2 regions of the Priestia sp. ST2 genome follow, and region 1 is predicted to be linked to the other one. Evidence: riboswitches for the same ligand, from Rfam matches in the RefSeq annotation. Region 1 holds a riboswitch; the other holds the start of a gene.
The links. A riboswitch is a leader RNA that binds a small molecule or an ion and turns the genes downstream of it on or off. The one in region 1 is predicted to bind cyclic di-AMP.
Positions count from the first base shown of each region.

Region 1 (8,594 bases):
CGTTTCTGCTACAGACGCAATAATGGTTGGGCCTCCCGGTGAGCCAATTGCCATGAACGGCTTTCCGTCTTTTAACAGCATCGTTGGAGACATGCTGCTTCGAGGACGTTTTTTAGGCTCAACCTGGTTCACGCCTCCCGGAGTGGCATCAAAATCCGTCATTTCATTGTTGAGCATAAATCCGTAGTCAGGAACCATAATTCCTGAACCAAAAACTTGTTCAATGGTAGTCGTGTAAGAAACCATGTTTCCCCATTTGTCTACAACAGAGAAATGAGTCGTTTGGCCGATTGGATTTTCTTCCTTTACTGTTGCTTTATTTGGATTTTCTTTTCCTTCATATTTCCAAGGGTCTCCTTCTTTGACGTTAGGCGTTGCTTTGTTTGGATTAATTAATTTACGACGTTCTTTAATATAATCTTCATCTAACAGTCCTTTTTTCGGCACTTCGTAAAAGTCTTCATCTGCCATATACGCCGCGCGATCCGCGAAAGCTAAGTGCATCGCTTCCGTTAAATGCTGCAAATACTGAGGCGTATTGGAACCCATTTTTTCTACATCATAACCTTCCATTAGCTTTAAAATCTGCTGAACGGTTAATCCGCCGGAGCTAGGAGGAGCCGCACTAACCACATCGTAGCCTCGGTAAGTTGTTTTAACCGGCTCACGTTCTTTTACAACGTAATTTTTCAAATCATCCATGGTCATGCTTCCATCGCGTTTTTGAACTTCTTTAACAAGCGCTTTTCCAATTTCTCCTTTATAAAGAGCGTCTGATCCTTCTTTTTGAATAAGCTTTAATGTTTTAGCAAGATCCGGCTGAACAAGCTTATCTCCTTCTTTTAACGGCTTGCCATTCGGCACGAATACATTACCGGCCGTTTGGTATCTTTCAAGCTTGTCCACATTTTCATCAATGTACTGAGCCATCGACCAATTTACTTTGATTCCTTGTTCTGCTTGAGCAATAGCTGGTTTAATAACATCTGATAAGTCCATTGTTCCATAATCTTTAAGGGCTGTTTCTACTCCTTTTAGCGTACCAGGAACTCCAACTGCTTTTCCTGTTATGTGACGCTTACTGAAAGGGATGACTTTTCCTTTTGAATCTAAAAACAGCTTAGGCGTGACATCAGCTGGTGCCATTTCACGGCTGTCTAGCATCGTAATTTTATCTTTCTTTTTTTCATAAATCATCATAAAGCCGCCGCCGCCGATACCTGACATCATCGGTTCCACAACGTTGAGAGATAATTGAATGGCAGCTGCCGCGTCCACAGCATTTCCGCCTTCAGCTAAAACTTTCCTTCCCGCTTCAGCAGCCAGCGGGTGAGATGCCGCTACAATTCCTTGTGTAGCACCTCGTTTCATTGAATGGTCGACACCCGGAACTTCAGCAGCAGCTGGTGTGACAACTAAACTTAAACTAAATAATGCAATAACCAACATCTTCATAACCTTCACCTGGGTCTCCTCCTTCAAATACATTATTTCACATCGTCTGAAACGATGGATTTCACAAAGAATAAATTGGTTTATTATGATATTTTTTACATATGTGTATAAATAAAAAGCAAAGTAAATCAGACCTTTGCTTTTTTTAGTTAGTCGCATGTTTAACTTTTCTCTATTCATTTACAATTATCTATATTTTCTAACAATTTATCCATAGGCTGATAGTTTCTTACTATTTTTGGAATTATGTAGACTGAACGCTCTAATAATATAGAAAATCTAGCAGTTAAGAAGTCGTTGGACTTACATGCACTTCTTAAAATTTCTACAAATATTCTTATTGTTATATAAAAAGCAATTCTTTATGAAAATCAGCATATGTTTCCTAAAAACCAAAAATAAAACAGGACTTTTGATTCACCGTCCTGTTTGCAGCATGTTTTCGACTTTTTTAATATCCGCGTGAGTAGGATTGATTTCCCGGGCATAAGCGATTTGTTCTTTCGCTTTTTCCATTTCTTTTAATTGAATATAGGTTTTTGCGAGTTCGAGCGGCAGCATAACCCCTTCAAAACCAAGATCTTGGGCCCGCTGCAAGTAAGACAGCGATTTTTCGTAATTCCCTCCAAACATAAGCGGAGTTTCCCGGTATTTTATTCCTCGAACGAAATGCGCCAAGCTTGAAGATGGATTTAATGTTAATGCCTGATGAAGAGCTCTGTCCATTTCTAAATTTAATACCATTTTTTCAAAAATAATTGATTCTTCGATTTGCTTTGCTAAACAAACTGCTAAGTAACAGTACAAATCAGATGCTTGAGGTTTTTTCTTCATTTCTTGTTGAATTTCACGTTTGATCTCTTTCCACTTACCCTCTTCTAGCTGATTCATGACGTATTCTACATGTATTCCCACCACTTTGCCCTCCTTTTCCTCTTTATCATAAAGGATTTCTGCACAAATGAAAAAAGTAAGTGTTCTTCATTTTTCTCAAAAGATCGTTACCGTTAAAAAATAGGCAAATTTCTCAATCACTTAACCCAATTAGTACATAGGATATAGAGAATTTTATTAAAGGAGGTTACACATATGGGCGCAAAAGGCGGTTTTGGTTTTTCATTTATCGTTGTTTTATTTATTCTATTAGTAATCGTAGGATGTTCTTGCTACTACTAATTTTTAGAGGGGATGAACATCATTCATCCTCTTATTTCAAAAAAAACCATGCTTTCGCATGGCTACATACCGATTAGATGAATGAGTAGAGGAACTCATTGTTCGGCAATATTGAAGAAATTTTTGGTTTTTACTTCCGCCTAGTATGCCCTTTTTGACGGGGGCTATGCGCAAATAAAGTTAACGTTTAAAAGCGAAAGCCAGACGCACCTACAATAACAAGTAAAACAAATAACACAACGATTAACGCAAAATTTTGTTTCCCCACGTACCATCCCTCACTTTCTGTTATCTGCTTTTAGTGTATGCAACAGCTTGGCAAAATGTTTAGGACAGGGGTGCGGATTTTTTTAACGAGAAAAACCTTCAAATTTCGTCAAAAAAGTGAATCATATTTTTGTTTCTTTCGTTATATATAGTAAGAGATTTTTTTACTATAAAAAAGGGGGGCCTTTAATGCGCCGACATTCTAAATTGCCCATTGTTCTTGTCTTTGCCTTCTTTTTATTCATCGCAACTGTTTTGTGCGTAACCTCTTATATGTCTTGAACGTATAAATAATATAAAAAAATCGCCTCATCGAAGGCGATTTTTCTACCCCAGCATTATATCTTCGTTTGGGTAACGAACGGCTTCACGCTTTTGCTTAGATAATGAAAACGCAAGCGTTAATGGCCCCACTTTTCCTAAAAACATGATAAAGATAATAATCACGCGTCCAAAGTACGAAAGTTCAGGAGTTGCTCCCATTGATAAACCTACTGTTCCAAATGCAGAAACAACTTCAAACATAATTTTTACAAACGGCAGGTTTTCCGAAATATTTAACAGGAAAATGGCCCCAAATACAAACATAATTGAAATCATCGTGATGGCTAGTGCCTTAAACACGTGAAGAGGAAGAAGTCGTCTCTTTAATAGCACAATATCTTCCCGGCTTCGTAAAAATGCCCATACAGAAAAAATAATCACCACAAACGTCGTGAGTTTGATACCGCCTCCTGTTGAAGCACTTCCTGCACCAATAAACATTAACATAACCATTAAAAATATAGTGGAATCATGCAAACTTCCTATATCGATACTATTAAAACCTGCTGTACGTGTCGTTACAGCTTGAAAATAAGATGCCCACACTTTGTCTCCTAATGACAAACTTCCGAGCGTATGTGGATTGCTGTACTCCAAGAAAAAAATAAAAAGCATGGCAACCACGTTAATCGCAAACGTGCTGATGATCATAATTTTCGAATGCAGCGTTAGCTTTTTATAGGATTTTTTTACCCACATATCTGCAAGGACGGTAAACCCTAATCCACCGATAATGAACAAAAAAGAAATCGTTATGTTAATAATGGGATCTCCTACATACTGAACCAGGCTGTCAGATAATAGTCCGAACCCTGCGTTATTAAAAGCCGAAATCGAATGAAACAAGCTAAAGAACAGCCCCTTAGACCATCCGAACTCCGGAACCCAGCGTATCGCTAGAAAGATAAGTGCAACAAACTCAATTAAAAATGAAAAGATAAACAGTCTTTTAACTAGCAGGACAACTCCGCCGATGCTCGTTTGATTTAATGCCTGCTGAACGAGCATACGCTCTTTAAATCCAATTTTTTTACCTAGCATCATAAAAATCAACACGGCAAATGACATAATGCCAAGACCGCCTATTTGAATTAACAGCATAATAATCGTTTGACCAATGACGGTAAAACGCGTACCTGTATCTACGACAGCTAAGCCGGTTACTGTCATCGCGGAAGTAGACGTAAAAAGGGCGTCTACCCACCGGATGGGCTCAGTAGTAGAAACAGGCATCATCAATAGAAGAGCACCTATAATAATTCCTCCGCCAAAAATGGAGACAAGCAGCTGCGGAGGGGTGAGTTTAATGATTTGTTTTTTCATAAGTTAAACTCCTTCTTCTTCAAAACGGTTCAAATCGCGATTATGTCCGATAACAATTAGCATATCTCCTTGTTCAATTATTTCATGCGCGGTAGGCGAAATCACCATTTCCCCGTCTTTTCGCTGAAAGCCGATAATGTTGCAGCCGTACTTGGCACGAATGTTCAAATCAAACAGCGTTTTATTATGAAGTTTCTTAGAGGCCACAATTTCGACAATACTATAATCCTTTGACAGTTCAATGTAATCAATGATCTTTTCTGACACCACGTGATGAGCAATACGCTTAGCAATATCGCGCTCAGGATGAATGACTTTGTCCGCTCCTATTTTCTCCAGCACCTTTTGGTGATACATATTTACTGCTTTTACCCATACTTGCTTAACGCCCATATCTTTTAAAAGCATCGTTGCGAGCACGCTCGCTTCGATATCATCCCCAAACGAAATAAGAGCATGATCAACATTGCGAATACCTAGCCCCTTTAAGCTAGCTTCATCAATTGCATTCGCCTGCACAACATATGTAGCTGAGTTGCTAAATTTATTTACTACCTCCTGATTGCGGTCAATAGCGAGCACATCCACATCCAGATTAGCAAACTCTTCAACCAAACTGCCTCCAAAACGACCTAATCCCAATACAGCAAACTGTTTTTTCATAATGTATTTATTCCTTTCTTCAACTGCTGTGTGTTCTCTTAGCTTATACTTTTTCTAAAAAATTACATCTTTTTCTTAAAAAAAGCGCAAAAAAACACAGGAAGGCTCCTGTGTTTTTTCACACTCTTCCCCCTCAAAACGCTTGCGAAGTTAGCTGTCGGGTTCGGGTTTTAAGAGTAACCCTACCTTTTTAAGGATTCACCCCGGAGCACAATATGTGCGTAAATAATGGGTCCTCCGCTCCGTAATGGATTAAGCGATTTTTATTCAAATGTCTATGATCTATTTTTTAGAATAATCGATTCGATTCATGATACATTTCACTTCACGAAAGCTATCTTACTCCTGTGGATTTTGTCTGTCAAGATATTTTTAGGGAAGACCTCACTTGCCCTGCAAGCTGCAAAAATCGTATAAATCTAAACTGACAATCATTTTGTGAAATTGATCAAATAAATTAATAACAGCTAAAAGCTCTAACAGCTGCGTATCACTGTAAAATTTCTTTAATTGATTCATATCAGCATCCGTCAACTCCTTTGGACGCACCCGGTATACATCAATAAATCGAAACAGCAGGCGATCTTTTTCTTCCAGCTCTTTTTCTCTTAACACTTTTTGATTAAGCGTCTCATCGCCTACATATGACATGCTCATACACGTCTCACAGCCGTTAACACCTGCTAGATAAAGCCTTATTTTTTCCTTAGTCTCTTTTTCTACTATATCGCTGTTCCAAAGCGTGTCGTAAAGCTCATCATACAATCTTTTTACATGCGGAATTAAATTCAATGCTTTTTCAAAATTTGTTCCCTCTTCGTTTGCTAACAAAACTCTTGCCATTTTTCACTCACTCCTTTTTAATTATTATAGTAAGAAAAATGGAAATTTCAGATTACATATAAAACATCTTATCGACTATTACTAATCAAATGAAACGTTAATGAGAAAGAAGGTTTTCAATTGAAAATTGATGAAATTGATTTATCGATTTTGCAGGCGCTGCAGCAAAACAGCCGCCTTTCCTTACGAGAGCTAGGAAAACAAATTAATTTGTCTCCTCCTTCGGTGGCAGAGCGAGTAAGGCAGCTAGAGAGCTTTGGCGTTATAAAAGGGTATACGATTGATATTGATTATGAAAAGCTGCATTTGCCCGTGTCGTGTTTTATTGAAGTAACGATGAAAAACGGAGAGCACGAGCGTTTTAAACGATTTATTTCTCAGTATCCCTACGCTTTATTCTGTGAACGCATCGCCGGGCAAGCCTGCTTTATTACAAAGCTTCAGCTTCCTCACCTGCACATACTCGAACAATTTATTAACGAAATTACACCTTATGCCAAAACGATTTCACACATCGCCCTTTCTCACGTAGAGATGGCTCCTGCATTATTGAGTCATTTAAAAGATGAAAAGTGATTGAAACGTAACGAAAAAATCCGAACGAATCATCGTTCGGATCTTCTTTCCATTACACTACTTTTGTCCCAGCCTCTTTTATTCGTCCAACAGCATAAAAAATAACCCTCCAAAGCTGGAGGGTATAAATTTTCCGAATAATGAAAGTTTTACAACTTCATTTTATCAGGTGCCGACATTTCTGTCTACTTAAAAATGTAAAAGAGCTCTCTATTAATAGAAAGCTCTTTTACCTGCTTGTTTTTTGAAAACAATCAATCTATATAAAAGGAAACTACCTAAGGCTGAACGTCACGTGAAACCTTGGCAGTTGATCCTGGATATACCGGTTGATATGATTCAAAACAAGTTCTTTCATCATTTCTTCTTTAACTTCTGATTCCGTTTTTTTATCTTTTTGTTTTAAAATAAGAATATAATAAACTTTACCCATTTTAATGGGCTCACTACTCTCTCCGATGTGCTGTTTTTTTAAAACATCTATAAAAGAAGGAGATAGACTTGAAAGCTTTAGATTATCAGCATTCTCTATTTTGCTCACTGTCTGGAATTCAGCATATTTTTTTTGAACGTCCTGAAGCGATGTTCCCTTTTGCAGTTCAGCCGCAGCGGCAGCGGCATCATGTAAAGTGGAAAAAGCCAGCTGCGTAAAAGATACGCGCGTTAGATCGTTTTCAATACGTTTATAGTAAGCAGTTAGTTCATCAGACGTAATTTGTTTGCGGAAATATTCTTCTAATTTAAACTGATTCGTTAGCTGGTTGGTTACATCACTGGAACGAATATTTAACACTTCATAACCTTGTTTTCTTGTATCCTCGTCATATGAGCGTTTAATTTGCTTCCACATATCCTCAACTTGTTTTTGTACTTTATCGCTTGTCTTTAGATGGGAAATTAAGATTTTTTGCATAACAAGCTGCCGCAATAACTCTTTGCGGTAGCTTGTATCATTTAGAGGAGCATCTGGATTTAAGAACCCTTCAACGGCTAAAAAACGGTTGAATTCAGCTCCTGTCACCTTGCCTCCCTCATACGCTGCCAGTTCTTTGGTAGAAGATAGCTGACTAATTTCTACAGAAGGAAACATCGTGTTTGAATGCTTCCCTCCGCAGCCGGTTAAAAATCCGAACGCTGTTAATACTGCTAGCAGCAGCTTTAACGGTGTTGAACTCATCCATTGTTATCCTGCTGTTCTGAAAGCTTCAGAGAAATAGTTTGTTTTTTTCCATTTCGATACACGTCTAATTTTACCGTGTCTCCTACTTTACGTTTTGTGTATAGATATTGACGTAAATCACTGGATGTTTTGACTTCGTTTCCATCGATGGCAACAATCACGTCTTTTGATTGTAAACCTGCATCAGAAGCAGAAGAGAATGGTTCAACCGTCGTTACGACAACTCCTTCAGACGTATCGCTTGTTAGGCCTAGCTGGTTTTGTTTTGTTGCAGCTGAAAGCTGACCTACATCTTGAAGACCTACCCCCATATATGGACGCGTTATTTTCCCATTTTTCATCAGCTGTTCAATCGTCGGCTGCACTTCATCACTTGGAAGAGCAAAGCCGATGCCTTCTACATTGTCTTCTGAAATTTTCATACTGTTGATGCCGACTACTTCACCGGAAGAATTGATAAGTGCACCGCCGCTGTTTCCTGGATTAATCGCCGCATCCGTTTGAATTGCATCTACGTTCCAATTTTCTGAAATAGGGACAGAGCGTTTTGCTGCGCTCACGATACCTTGTGTGACCGTACGAGAAAACTGTTCACCAAGAGGATTGCCGATTGCAAGCACCGTTTCACCCGCTACTAAATCCGATGATTTCCCGAACTTCGCCACTTGTTCAACATTTTTGTCAGACATCTCAAGCACCGCTAAATCCGTTAGCGCATCAGCTCCGACAATCTTAGCTTTTTCTTTTTGTCCGTTTGAAAGTGACACTTCTACTTCGCTTGCGCCGT
Region 1 covers NZ_JBVVNT010000001.1:970,298-978,891, reverse strand. The annotation lists gene ggt (gamma-glutamyltransferase) at 1-1,464, opposite strand, end outside; gene AC0KUU_RS04975 (tetratricopeptide repeat protein) at 1,873-2,370, opposite strand; gene AC0KUU_RS04970 (YjcZ family sporulation protein) at 2,545-2,631, shown strand; gene AC0KUU_RS04965 (YjcZ family sporulation protein) at 2,819-2,899, opposite strand; gene AC0KUU_RS04960 (TrkH family potassium uptake protein) at 3,226-4,545, opposite strand; gene AC0KUU_RS04955 (potassium channel family protein) at 4,549-5,208, opposite strand; cyclic di-AMP (ydaO/yuaA leader) riboswitch at 5,333-5,477, opposite strand; gene AC0KUU_RS04950 (carboxymuconolactone decarboxylase family protein) at 5,593-6,051, opposite strand; gene AC0KUU_RS04945 (Lrp/AsnC family transcriptional regulator) at 6,172-6,627, shown strand; gene AC0KUU_RS04940 (peptidyl-prolyl cis-trans isomerase) at 6,902-7,804, opposite strand; gene AC0KUU_RS04935 (S1C family serine protease) at 7,801-8,594, opposite strand, start outside.

Region 2 (8,594 bases), 180 kb from region 1:
ATCCGCTTCGACATCTTTATCAATGAGCGCTTTTAAAGCTACTGATTTAGTGAAGCTTGGAGAAAGAATTCAAGAAGAAATGAAAAAAGAAATGGCGTTTTTTCATGTGCTGCTGCCGGCTTATGAAGGAAAAATGCTCGCTGAACTCAAAACGGTCTCTATTCTTGAGTCGTTAAAATTCAATGAAGAAACTGAGAAGTATCAGTGCAAAGGGTATATTGCAAAAGAGCATCCCCTGTACAAAAAGCTACAAACGCTTGAAGAAAGTTGAGGAACAAAGAAATGATGTTTGATCAGTTAAAAAACGGGGCACGCATTCGGGAACTTGCTGCAAAAGTAGAAAAAAAAATTAAGCCTGTACATGAGAAAATTGACGAGCGTATTGAAGCAAATCAATTTCGGGTGCTGCAAAGCTTTCAGCAAAATCGAGTGAGTGATTCACATTTTAATCCGACAACGGGGTATGGATATGACGATCTAGGCCGCGATACGTTGGAGAAAGTATACGCGGACGTTTTTGGAACAGAAGCTTGTCTGGTGCGTCCGCAAATTATTTCAGGTACGCACGCAATTGGCATATCGCTGTTTGGTGTACTGCGTCCTGGAGATGAACTATTATATATAACTGGAAAGCCTTATGACACCCTTGAAGAAATTGTTGGTATACGAGGAAGCGGCGTAGGCTCTTTAAAAGAATATAATATTAGCTATAAATCAGTAGATTTAACAGCGCAAGGTCAAGTGGATTTTGAAGAAGTGAAAGCGTCTATTCATGAGCACACAAAGATGATAGGCATTCAGCGCTCAAAAGGTTACGGCATTCGCCCTTCTTTTACAGTCGCGCAAATAAAAGAAATGATTTCTTTTGTAAAGAGTATTAAGCCTGATGTTATAGTATTTGTCGATAACTGCTACGGTGAATTTGTAGAAACAATCGAGCCAACGCATGTAGGAGCAGATTTGATGGCGGGGTCGCTCATTAAGAACCCTGGTGGAGGTCTTGCTAAAATCGGCGGCTATATTGCAGGACGAAAAGACCTAGTGGAAGCTTGTTCATATCGAATGACAACTCCTGGAATCGGTGCAGAAGCTGGAGCGACGCTGTATAGCTTGCAAGAAATGTATCAAGGTTTCTTTTTGGCTCCGCACGTAGTCGGTCAAGCATTAAAAGGAGCGGTTTTCTCATCCGCTATGTTCGAAGAGCTAGGGATGCAAAGTGAACCGAAGTGGAACAGTGAACGAACGGATTTAATTCAATCCGTGCAGTTCGATGACCGCGATAAAATGGTTTCTTTTTGTCAGGCTATTCAATTTGCTTCGCCAATTAATTCACACGTAACGGCCTATCCTGCTTATATGCCAGGGTATGAAGATGATGTGATTATGGCAGCTGGAACGTTTATACAAGGAGCAAGCCTTGAGCTGACGGCAGATGGACCTATCAGGCCTCCTTATGTCGCTTACGTGCAAGGCGGGTTAACGTATGCTCACGTAAAAGTAGCAATATGCATGGCAGTAGATCAAATGCTGACGAAAGAACTTTTATAAAATATAAGATAGAAAGACTATTTTCTCCCCGCTAAGAAAGAAAAGATAGGCTTATAAAAATAAACGAAGTGCTATTTATTTGTATAGAAGAAATGTTCAGAAAAATTTATGTTAGAATTACTAACATTAGGTTGACAGGTGAACTAACATAGCATACAATGTAAATAGTTAATCCAAAGGAGGAACTGAAATGAGTGACAACATTCGAAGAAATACGCCACTTTTCCCAATTGGAATTGTGATGCAGTTAACTGAGTTGTCGGCTCGCCAAATTCGCTACTATGAAGAACATGAATTAGTTGCACCAGTAAGAACAGAGGGAAATCGACGATTATTCTCATTTAACGATGTTGATAAGCTGCTTGAAATCCGTGATCTTATTGAACAAGGTGTAAACTTAGCAGGTGTAAAGCAGCTGTTTCATCTTCAAAAGGAGCAAAAAGGGCATAAGCAAGAAGAAAAAGTTGTGGCAGCAACAGCAAAGCCAGAATTAACGGACGATGAATTGCGAAAAATGCTTCGTGCAGAACTTATGCAAGCAGGCCGTTTTAATCGAGCAACTTTAAATCAAGGAGATATGTCCAGGTTCTTTCATTAATAAAGTTATCAATATTTATGCCGTTCGTATATGAGGGGTATAGATTATAAATATTATATAGAGATTTAGGGGAGGATCACACGATGGCAAAGTACACAAAAGAAGATATTTTCCGCAAAGTTCAAGAAGAGAATGTAAAGTATATTCGTCTTCAGTTCACTGACATTTTAGGAACAATTAAAAACGTTGAAATTCCAGTAAGTCAATTAGAAAAAGCGTTAGACAACAAAATGATGTTTGACGGTTCTTCTATTGAAGGGTTTGTACGTATTGAAGAATCAGATATGTACCTATTCCCGGATATTGATACATTTGTTATTTTCCCTTGGACATCTGAAAAAGGTAAAGTAGCACGTTTTATTTGTGACATCTACAATGCAGATAGAACTCCGTTTGATGGCGATCCACGTAATAACTTAAAACGTGTGTTAAAAGAAATGGAAGAGTTAGGATTTACTGATTTTAACCTTGGACCTGAGCCAGAGTTCTTCTTATTCAAATTAGACGAAAAAGGCGAACCTACATTAGAATTAAATGATAAAGGTGGCTACTTCGACTTAGCGCCAACTGACCTTGGTGAAAACTGCCGTCGTGACATCGTATTAGAGCTTGAAGAAATGGGCTTTGAAATTGAAGCATCTCACCATGAGGTAGCTCCTGGACAACACGAGATTGACTTCAAATATGCTGCTGCATTAAAAGCTTGTGATGATATCCAAACGTTCAAACTTGTTGTAAAAACAATTGCACGTAAACATGGCTTACATGCTACATTTATGCCAAAACCATTATTTGGTGTGAATGGTTCAGGTATGCACTGTAACGTTTCATTATTTAAAGATGGTCAAAACGCATTTTATGATGAAAACGGTAATCTAGAGCTAAGTGATACTGCTCGTCAATTTATCGCAGGTATCATCAAGCACGCACACAGCTTTACAGCAGTAACAAATCCTACTGTAAACTCTTATAAGCGTCTAGTGCCTGGATATGAGGCTCCTTGTTACGTTGCATGGTCTGCTCGCAACCGTAGCCCATTAATCCGTATCCCAGCTTCTCGCGGCGTAGGAACTCGTGTTGAGGTACGTAGCGTAGACCCAGCTGCTAACCCATATTTAGCAATGGCTGTTCTATTAAAAGCTGGTTTAGATGGAATCAAGAACAACCTTGAAGCTCCAAAACCTATCGATCGTAATATCTATGTAATGACAAAAGAAGAGCGTATTGAAGAAGGTATCGTAGATTTACCTGCAACATTAGCTCAAGCTTTAGATAGCTTCCAATCAAACGAAGTTATGGTTTCTGCATTAGGTGAACACTTAGCAGAGCACTTCGTTGAAGCGAAAGAAATCGAATGGGATATGTTCCGTACACAAGTTCATCCTTGGGAACGTGACCAATACATGAGCCAATATTAATTCCTAAAAGTCCGAGAGATCGTTTATACGTTCTCTCGGACTTTTTTTGTTTTTCAAAATGAATAACATTGCGCATATTAAATATCGAACTAAGCTGTTCATAAAACAAGTATAGCTGCCTGTCGTACAATTTACAGGAGGCTTTTTTATGGTTTTGTTAGATACAGGAAAGAATTTGGTTATAAGAATTAAAAAGGATAAGCTTTTTGTCTCATTGAATCTATATGTAAAAGTATTGTATAACAGATAGAGAGATTGTTTATGTGTTCACTCTGCACTTCAGTATAACTTCAAAGAATTTTCAGCCAGTCGTAGTATCATTAGAAAATACTGTTGGAGAGGAATGGAATGAAAATGCAAGAAGGAAATTTTTTTAAAGGTTTAGTAATAGGCATATTAATCAGCATTCCAATTTGGATTATTCTCATTGTTATAGGCGTTCTGCTTTTTAAATAGGCCCGTTCTCATAATAGAATAGACAAAACTTTCCTTTTAGTGTATACTTCAAATGAAAATGATAATTATTATCATTTAATCAACGAATCAACACTCTGCATATAGCTGTCACTCCTTGAGAGCTATCCCTATTTAATATTCTGTCTACAACGCAGAATAAACCGCTGCCTTTGAGTAGCGGTTCTTTTTTTAGTAAATTTCTACTTAGTAGGCTAGTATACGTAGCACTTTTTGCCCCTATACATATGTTAACAATAAGGAGGGACAAGTAATATGAAAAAAATCTATCTAGATGCAGGACATGGTGGGGCAGATGCAGGAGCAGTTGGAGCGAACGGACTGTATGAAAAAAACTTAGTTTTAAAAATTCAACAATATTTAATAAGCTATTTAAATAGCACCTACAGTGACTTTACGATTAAAACCACTCGTACCACAGATACTTTTTTATCGTTATCTCAGCGCGCTTCTCAAGCTAATTCGTGGGGAGCAGATGTATTTATGTCTATTCACGTAAATGCCGGTGGAGGAACAGGATATGAAGATTATGTTTATAGAAGCGCTAGCAATGCCAGTAAAACGTTTCAATCAATTGTCCACGGCCAAGTACAGCCAACGCTGCTGTCGTATAATCATCCGAATCGCGGTCGAAAATCAGCCAATTATGCGGTGCTTCGCTTAACAAATATGCCCGCAGTACTAACTGAAATAGCCTTTATTGATAACCGCACCGATGCAGCACTTCTCCAAAACGAAGCTTTTTTAAAAAGCATGGGTGAATCGTATGCAAAAGGAATTGCCGTCTATTTGAATTTACCTCGTCGTGCAGTTCCAAACCCCAATCCAACACCAACTCCGAATCCATCACCTTCTGAACCAGGTACAAAAACGTATACGATCAAGCAAGGAGATACGCTTTACAGTATTGCACAGAAGTACAACATAACAGTACAAGCGCTTCAAGAAGCGAATACAGGGCTTTCTGATCCTTTAACACTACAGGTTGGAAAAACAATTGTTATTCCTTCAGGGACTTCACCAAACCCATCTCCAACACCGTCACCAACTCCACCTTCGGAACAATATCCACTTCCAAATGGAATTTTAAAACAAGGTGATTCTGGAGAAGCCGTGAAGCAGCTTCAAAAAGCATTAAACGCGGTGAATTTTAAAGTAGGTTCAGTAGACGGAATATATGGAGTTCAAACGAAAGATGCAGTCAGACGTTTTCAGCTTGTGTATCTTCCTTATGATGTGGATGGTATTTATGGTCCTCAAACGAAAAACAAGCTAGCAGCCGTTTTAAAAGCAAAAAGTTAAAGCAAAAAGGTCTTCTGTAAGCGGGCAGAAGACCTTTTGTTTTTCTGTTAAAAGCGCCTTAAGCACTATTTTATGGTTTGCGTAAAATAATGCTTTACAAACCATTTGTACGGGAGTATATTATCTAAGAACAAAGGATAGTTATGAAAGAAACATGTTATCGATCATACCATTTAACCGAAAATTATATTGACCTGTTATCGCTTAATTCGTCAGAAGTGGGGGACCCAAATTTGTGCATTGTCACTTGGGGTGAATCCTTTTTTAAAGGTAGGGCTACTCTCATAGCCCGAATCCGACAGCTAACCCCATAAGCGTTTTGGAGAGGAGGTTTAAGCTGTGTAAAAACGCTGAGAACCCTTAGTGTTTTTTTTGTGCGCTTTTTTAACATAAAAAGGTATTTTTAAGGGATAATATCACTTATTCGTGAACTTGTAACGGAGCTTAGCAACGACAGTAAATAGTAGCTAAGCAATCATCGGAGGGAAATTACGTGAACTATTCAGTTCTCAAACGATTATTGATTGGAAAGCCGCTTAAAACAAAAGAGTTAGGCGATCAAAAGCTTAGTAAGCTTAAAGCACTGGCTATTTTATCATCAGATGCCTTATCTTCAGTGGCTTATGGAACAGAACAAATTTTGATTGTACTTGCAACAGTCGGCGTTCTTGCCTATTGGTATTCGATTCCAATTGCGCTTGGGGTATTGGTTCTGCTCACGGCTTTAATTCTTTCATATCGCCAAATTATTTATGCGTATCCGCAAGGCGGAGGAGCTTATATTGTTTCGAAAACCAATTTAGGAGAAAATCCTGGACTTATCGCTGGAGGATCACTGTTGGTGGATTATATTTTAACAGTTGCTGTGAGCGTTTCAGCAGGAACCGATGCTTTAACTTCGGCTTTTCCAACGCTGCATCATTACAATGTAGTAATTGCGTGTTTGCTGGTGATTTTTATTACCGTCTTAAATTTACGTGGTGTAACAGAATCCGCTTCCGTATTAGCTTATCCGGTTTATTTATTTGTTATTGCTCTTATTTTGTTAATAGCGGTAGGCTTGTTTAAAATAGCGACAGGTCAAGTTTCACCTGAGCTTCATCCCTCTCTCGGTACAGTAGTGCCAGGTATTAGTTTGTTTTTATTATTAAAAGCTTTTTCGTCAGGCTGTTCAGCATTAACAGGTGTAGAAGCTATTTCAAATGCAGTGCCTAACTTTAAAGAGCCAGGTGCAAAAAATGCTGTTCATACATTAATGCTGATGGGCGGTATTTTAGCCGTTTTATTTTCTGGCATCACGTTTTTAGCTTATTGGCTTGGCATTTCTCCAAAAGCAGATGAAACGGTTGTATCACAAATTGCATCGAGTGTGTTTGGACGAAATGGATTTTATTATTTTATTCAAGGCACAACAGCTCTAATTCTAGTGCTAGCGGCGAATACGGGCTTTTCAGCTTTCCCTTTGCTAGCTGTCAACTTATCGTCTGATAAATACATGCCAAGAATGTTTCAAATTCGTGGCGATCGACTAGGCTATTCAAATGGAATTGTGACCCTTGGGATTGCTTCTATTGTCTTAATTGTAGCTTTTAAAGGAGCGACTGAACAATTAATTCCTCTTTATGCAGTCGGGGTGTTTATTCCATTTACGCTTTCTCAAACAGGCATGATTGTCAAATGGCTTAGAGAAAAGCCGGCCGGCTGGCAAGGGAAGCTAACCATTAACTTAATTGGTGCCCTCATTACCTTAACTGTGCTAATTATTTTGTTTACAACGAAGTTTTCACAAGTATGGTCCGTGCTCATTTTCTTACCGGTTATTGTCTATATTTTTCATCGCATTCATACGCATTATGAAGCGGTAGGAGAGCAGCTTCGCATTAAGCAAGGAGAAAAGATTGGAAAGCTTGAAGGAAGTGTGGTCATTGTTCCTGTAGCAGGAATGACAAAGGTAGTAGAAAATTCATTAAATTATGCAAGAACGATTGGCGATACCGTTATTGCAGTACATGTAGCCTTTGATCGAGAAAGCGAAAAGAGAATGGAAGAGAAGTGGGAGAAGTGGCAGCCTGATATTCGTATTGTTACGTTTCATTCTCAATACCGCAGCTTAGTGCGGCCGCTGTTTCGATTCATCGATATGGCTGAGGAAAAAGCCCGGGAAAATAATATGGCTATTACGGTCGTTATTCCGCAATTCATTACGAAAAAAAGCTGGCAAAATATCCTTCACAATCAGTCCAGTCTGCTGTTAAAAGCACATTTGCTTTACCGTAAAAATGTAATTGTTACAACTGTACCGTACCGTTTTAAAAAATAATGAAACATGACTAAAAACCTCCAACTTGTATGTTGGAGGTTTTTAATTTTTAAATTCACATACACTAACCGTAATCGAATCTCATCAAAGGCGCAAACGGAGGGATTGTATGAGTGAATTAATTAAATTGTTGCGAAAGGGAAATAAATCGGCCATCATGGCCGCTGTAGTTAATACCATTATCTCTATCATTAAAGGAATTGCTTTCGCTTTAACAGGGAATGTAGCAATGTTTGCTGAAACGATGCACAGCTTAGGAGATGCAGCTAATCAGTTTTTTGTCTTTATAGGTTCGGCATTAAGTAAAAAAGCCCCGACCAAAAGATTTCCAAATGGTTTCGGCCGATTGGTTAATCTCGTTCTATTAGGAGCGGTTCTTGTAGTAGGGATTATGGCGTTTGAAACGATTAAAGAAGGATATCACCACATTCTTCATCCCACGAAGTCTTCAGGCTTTATTTTAAATATTGCAGTACTTGGCATCTCGGTGTTACTTGAGATGTTTGTCCTATTTAAGGCGATGAAAGAAATTTTGCACGATGTCGGAATGGATACCGCAGAGGTCAATGTTTTTACGCAAAGCTTTGTTCATTTAAAGAAAGCAAAGCCGGCAACCAAGCTGGTCTTTATGGAAGATCTGGTAGCTACTGGAGGAGGCGTATTGGCGTTAATAGCCGTTTTCATTTCACGGTTTACACCTTTTCACCAAGCTGAAGGAATTGCTTCTATTTTGATTGGGCTTATGATGTTTTTTGTAGTAGGACGAGTATTTTTAGATAATGCTGCTGGAGCGCTAGGTGAAGCAGATAAAGAAATGGAAATAAAAATTGGCGCGATTGTCATGCAAGATGTACAAGTGCGTGATATTCAAACGTTAATGGTGATGAAAGAAGGAGAAGAGCTTCACGTTGAATTAAAAGTAGAAATTGATCCT
Region 2 covers NZ_JBVVNT010000001.1:789,934-798,527, forward strand. The annotation lists gene hflX (GTPase HflX) at 1-271, shown strand, start outside; gene AC0KUU_RS04015 (methionine gamma-lyase family protein) at 286-1,548, shown strand; gene AC0KUU_RS04020 (MerR family transcriptional regulator) at 1,739-2,146, shown strand; gene glnA (type I glutamate--ammonia ligase) at 2,230-3,564, shown strand; gene AC0KUU_RS04030 (N-acetylmuramoyl-L-alanine amidase) at 4,294-5,340, shown strand; cyclic di-AMP (ydaO/yuaA leader) riboswitch at 5,532-5,672, shown strand; gene AC0KUU_RS04035 (APC family permease) at 5,834-7,660, shown strand; gene AC0KUU_RS04040 (cation diffusion facilitator family transporter) at 7,770-8,594, shown strand, end outside.
Region 2: another riboswitch for cyclic di-AMP. It lies ahead of AC0KUU_RS04035 (APC family permease); the one in region 1 lies ahead of AC0KUU_RS04955 (potassium channel family protein).